2 regions of the Anaeromusa sp. genome follow, and region 1 is predicted to be linked to the other one. Evidence: riboswitches for the same ligand, from Rfam matches in the RefSeq annotation. Region 1 holds a riboswitch; the other holds the start of a gene.
What was found. A riboswitch is a leader RNA that binds a small molecule or an ion and turns the genes downstream of it on or off. The one in region 1 is predicted to bind FMN.

Region 1 (2,454 bases):
GCAAGTGCCGTTAACGGCGATACTATCGCCCAGCTTTACATCCTGCAATACAACTTGTCCTTCAATCGTCAGACGCGCTGACTTGGTTCCCTTGGTAATGGATTTGATTTTACCCAATTCTTCCACAAGTCCGGTAAACATCGCGGCCCTCCCTCGTGGCGACATACGCGCTAATCCATAAGTCGTTGCCTATATTTTTTACAGTTAACTCTTCCAACGGCACCGCCTGATCCATTAAGGAGCAACCCAGACCGCCGATAGGTCCAGGTGCTTCACAGCCGCCAATCAACTTGGGCGCCATGAAGAAGTGCACCTTGTCCACGACGCCGGCGCTCAGAAAAGAGCCATGCACCGCAGAACCGCCTTCTACAAAAATGCTTGTCAACTGCCGCTCCTGCCGCAAGTGAAGGCATAACGCTCGGATATCAACACCGCCTCGTTCGTCTGCAGGCAGCACGATGACCTCTGCTCGCTCCTGCAGAGCGGCTACACGCTCTTGCGGCGCTGCCTGGGTCACCGCGATCCAAGTAGGAGCTTCGCCGTCGCAAAGCAGCTTGGAATTCAGCGGCAACCGCCCTTTGGAATCAAGAACAATGCGGATCGGATTGCGTCCTCCCTCAGGCAGACGCGTCGTCAACTGCGGGTCGTCGGCAATGGCCGTACCGACGCCTACTAAAATGGCGTCGTACTCGTTACGCAGGCGATGCACCTCCAGTCGGGCCGCCTCGCCGGTAATCCATTGAGAATGACCGGTATGGCTGGCAATTTTACCGTCCAAAGTCATCGCCGCCTTCATAACCACAAAGGGCATACCTGTAGAAATCCCTTTAATGAACACTTCATTTAAAAGCGCCGCTTCACACGAAAGCAGTCCTTCTTCCACTTCCACGCCCGCCTCACGCAGACGTTGACTGCCACAGCCTGCCACAAGAGGGTTGGGGTCGGTCATGGCCATAACCACCCTACGCACGCCGGCTTGAATAATCGCTTCTGTACAAGGTCCTGTGCGGCCTTGATGGCAGCAGGGCTCCAGCGTCACGTACAAAGTGGCGCCCTTCGCCAATTCACCGGCTTGCCGCAAAGCATGAATTTCCGCATGGGGCGTGCCAGCCTGACGGTGCCAGCCTTGGCCCACAATCTCACCGTCACGCACAAGCACCGCCCCGACCATCGGGTTGGGACTTGTCCTCCCCCTGGCGTACGATGCCAGAGTCAGAGCGTGACGCATGTATTCTTCCTCTCGCAAATAAATCCCTCCTCCGGCGCTTCCGCACAGAAAAAGGCCGCAAACCGGAAACCCGGCTACGACCTTTGAGCGCAGAGAACAATCCGGGAAAGAAATCATGTCTTCTTTCCTGGAAATCATCGCCTTTTCTCATCCAGACTATACTGTCGGCTCCGGAATGCAACCGGATCTGCCAAAATGGCTCGCGGGCTCAACCGCCGGTCAGGAATTGAAGGAATCTTCCTTCTCACCTTGCCCCAAAGGCCTGTATGAACTTTTCTTGTCTTATGGTACCACCAAATGCGTTAAGAATCAAGCCCCTCGCAGAGAATGAATCGCATTTGCCATGTCCGGCGCCTTATATACAGCCGAACCGGCTACCAAGACGGTAGCGCCAGCCGCAATTAACTGCGCCGCATTGTCCGGTGTTACACCGCCGTCTACTTGAATGTCAGTCTTGAGCCCTTTTGCATCCAGCATTTGCCTCAATTTGCGCACCTTCTCCAGACTGGACGGAATAAACGCTTGACCGCCAAAGCCCGGGTTGACGCTCATGAGGAGCACCATGTCTAGATCAGGCAGGATTTCCTCCAGCAGGCACAAAGGCGTGCTGGGATTGAGGGAAACCGCCGCTTTCAGGCCTGCTTCCTTAATTGCTTGAATAACGCGATGCAGATGCGGCGCCGTCTCGAGATGCACCGTCAAAATATCAGCCCCTGCCTTAGCAAAGTCGGCTATATAATTTTGCGGCGCTTCCACCATGAGATGTACGTCAAAAGGCATTTTCGTCACTTTGCGCAGGCAAGATACAACAGGCGCGCCAAAGGTCAGATTCGGCACAAAATGTCCGTCCATCACATCAATATGAACCCAGTCCGCCCCGGCCGCTTCAATGGCCGCTACTTCCTCGCCTAACTTGGAAAAGTCGGCGGACAATATCGAAGGAGCTATACGCACTGTTTGCTTCATAATTATCAATATCCCTTCTTGGCCTCGCGAATTTGGCCGAAAATTTGCTGATACGATTCATAACGGCAGGCGGCAATAGCGCCGTCCGCCACAGCCTGCTTCACTGCGCAATCCGGTTCTGCCATATGCAGACAGCCGTTAAAGCGGCACTGTCCCAAATACGGCTGCATCTCAGAAAAGCAAGCCTCCAATTCCCGCTCGCCAATTTGCGCAAATTCGGTTTGACTGAAACCCGGCGTATCCACTACATAGCCGCTCCG
Region 2 (2,454 bases), on a different contig from region 1:
TTGCGCGGCGCCGGGGACGTGCAATTCCCGGTGGTGATGGCTGTTTTATCCATGTGGAGCGTGAACATTGGCTTGGGCTATTATTTAGGCGTTGTTTTGGGCTATGGACTGCCGGGTATCTGGGCGGCCATGCTTGTGGACGAATGGATTCGCGGTCTGGCTATGCTCTGGCGCTGGCGCAGCGGCGCCTGGCGGAGCAAAGCCTTGGTGTAAAAAAAGTTAGAGAAGCGAAGAATAAACAAGAGAACCAGAGTGACCAGAGGGTACGCAAGAGGATTCTGGAATCGAAAAAGCCATCGGCGCAATATGCAGTGCCGATGGCTTTTTTGCAAGTAGAATTATAAAGTGGAAATCGTACCCCTCAGTTGTACCCTCCCGCGACTCTCGTGACTCTTGTTAGGTGACTTCTATTTCTCAGTCGAACTGCAGGCGGTAAGCGATGATATCGTCGACCGTCACAACCGGCATGGCGTGTTTTTGGGCAAAAGCGGCGATTTCCGGCAGACGGGCCATAGTACCGTCAGGATTAGTGAGTTCGCAGAGAACGCCGGCTGGTGCTAAGCCTGCAAGGCGCATGAGATCCACGTTGGCTTCGGTGTGACCGGGGCGATCTAAAACGCCGTTTTTTCGGGCGCGCAGCGGAAACATATGTCCGGGCATGCGCAGATCGGCGGCGGAAGCGTCAGCGGCAACAGCGGCTTTGACGGTGGCGACACGGTCTGCTGCGGATACGCCGGTAGTCACGCCTTGAGCGGCTTCAATGGAAATGGTGAAGGGGGTCTGGAAACTGCTGGTGTTGTTTGCAACCATCATCGGCAGGCCTAACTGGGCGGTTTTTTCTTCGGTGAGACACAGGCAGACAATGCCGCTTCCTTCGCGAATGAGCAAGGCCATTTGCTGTGGTGTCAAGCTTTGGGCGGCAAAAAAAATATCGCCCTCGTTTTCCCGGTCCTCATTATCGGTGACCAGGACGCCTTGTCCTTGACGCAAGGCGGCGAGCGCGTTTTCCACCCGTTCTGCGGGTGTGCCAAAAGAGTGAAGTAAAGATTGATTCATAGTAATACTCCTCCTTAATGCTAAGTCGGACTTACCAGAATCAGGGCAAGAAAGAGACAGTAAAAGCAACGCAGTAAAACAAGCCGGACGAAAAAGCGCCGGAACTTGCCAATGCGTTAGCAACTGCCTTATCCTCTTCTATCCGGACTATAACCGTCGGCACTGGCTTGATACCAGTTCTGCTGACCTTCTTGCTTTAGGCAAAAAGCGCTCGCGGGCTCCCCGGCTGTGCCGGGATACCGCCGATGGGGAATTTCACCCCGCCCTGAGAATAAGTTCGCTTGCTTTTAGTATACTCTTTTGGGAGCGGGTGTCAACTCGCAAAAGCAGGCAGGAGTTTGCGGCGTACAGAGGGAATATAGGAGAACTACTAATTTGGGAGGCTATTATGGCAGACAGGCAGAATGAGAAAAAAACGTGGAAAGATCACCTGACAACGGTCATCGCGGTTACGACACTGCTTTTGGCGGCGTGCGCCACGATTGCTTCGTTTAAGGCGGCTGGATATGGAAATCGCATGGTGCTGGCGCAAAATCGCGCTTCGGATCAATGGGCGTACTATCAGGCAAAAAGCATCAAGGAAACGCAGTATCAAGTGCAGCGAGACTCCATGGCGGCGTTGATGCCCCCGGAAGTGCGTACAGAAGCGGTTGTTAAGCAAATAGCAGTCTATGAAGAGGAAATCAAACGGTACAAAAAAGAAAAAAATGAAATTATCCAAGATGCGCAGAAACTGGAAGCGGAGCGAGACGCTGCCAGCCAGTATAATACAATGTTCGGCCAGGCGTTGATGTTTTTGCAGGTGGGCATTTTGCTGTCGTCCTTGTCGGCGATCAGTAAAAACTATGGCTACTGGAGTGTGGGCGTTGTTGTGGGGTCCATTGGCATCGGGTTCTTTTTTTATGCTTGGCTGGTACTGTAGCAGATTGACTCAGGGGGACTGGTTCAGCAGAACCGTCCCCCTGAACCAGAAGAAAGGTGGTTGGGATGAAGTTTTTGAAGGAACAATGCTCTTTAGCCGTTGCGGCGTTAGCCTGCGCGGCCTTATGGACCGGCTGGCCTTCTGCTGCGTTGGCGCATAGCGAGAAGGGGCCTTGCCAAGATTGCATGTCGGCGGAAGAATTCAGACTGGCGGATGTGCGCCATTTTTTTCCGACCGCCCTGGGGCAGAGTTGGAACTATATTGGGTATGGACAAGAGTTTGCCGGTTTTACGCGGACGGTGACGCAAGTCAAGGATGGGCGGGTGCAAGTAGCGGACAATAATGGCGGGGCGCAGGTGGCAAGAGTCTTTTCCGTGACGGAAGAGGCTGTAGTGCAGCAAGTAGTGCTGAGTGAAAGTGAACCTGCGGGAGACTTGCTTGCCGCTAAGCCTAATCAAGAGCTACTGCTTCTTAAG

Region 2: linked by a shared signal. The riboswitch ahead of ribB (3,4-dihydroxy-2-butanone-4-phosphate synthase) and the one ahead of ribD (bifunctional diaminohydroxyphosphoribosylaminopyrimidine deaminase/5-amino-6-(5-phosphoribosylamino)uracil reductase RibD) in region 1 are both predicted to bind FMN.

Annotation. Positions count from the first base shown of each region.
Region 1 is NZ_JAQUZF010000002.1:68,975-71,428, reverse strand. Features, by position in the region: gene PHF27_RS00970 (riboflavin synthase) at 1-141, opposite strand, end outside; gene ribD (bifunctional diaminohydroxyphosphoribosylaminopyrimidine deaminase/5-amino-6-(5-phosphoribosylamino)uracil reductase RibD) at 110-1,246, opposite strand; FMN riboswitch at 1,364-1,494, opposite strand; gene rpe (ribulose-phosphate 3-epimerase) at 1,538-2,194, opposite strand; gene rsgA (ribosome small subunit-dependent GTPase A) at 2,200-2,454, opposite strand, start outside.
Region 2 is NZ_JAQUZF010000125.1:2,390-4,843, forward strand. Features, by position in the region: gene PHF27_RS12470 (MATE family efflux transporter) at 1-213, shown strand, start outside; gene ribB (3,4-dihydroxy-2-butanone-4-phosphate synthase) at 415-1,056, opposite strand; FMN riboswitch at 1,183-1,333, opposite strand; gene PHF27_RS12480 (DUF4337 domain-containing protein) at 1,445-1,978, shown strand; gene PHF27_RS12485 (hypothetical protein) at 2,044-2,454, shown strand, end outside.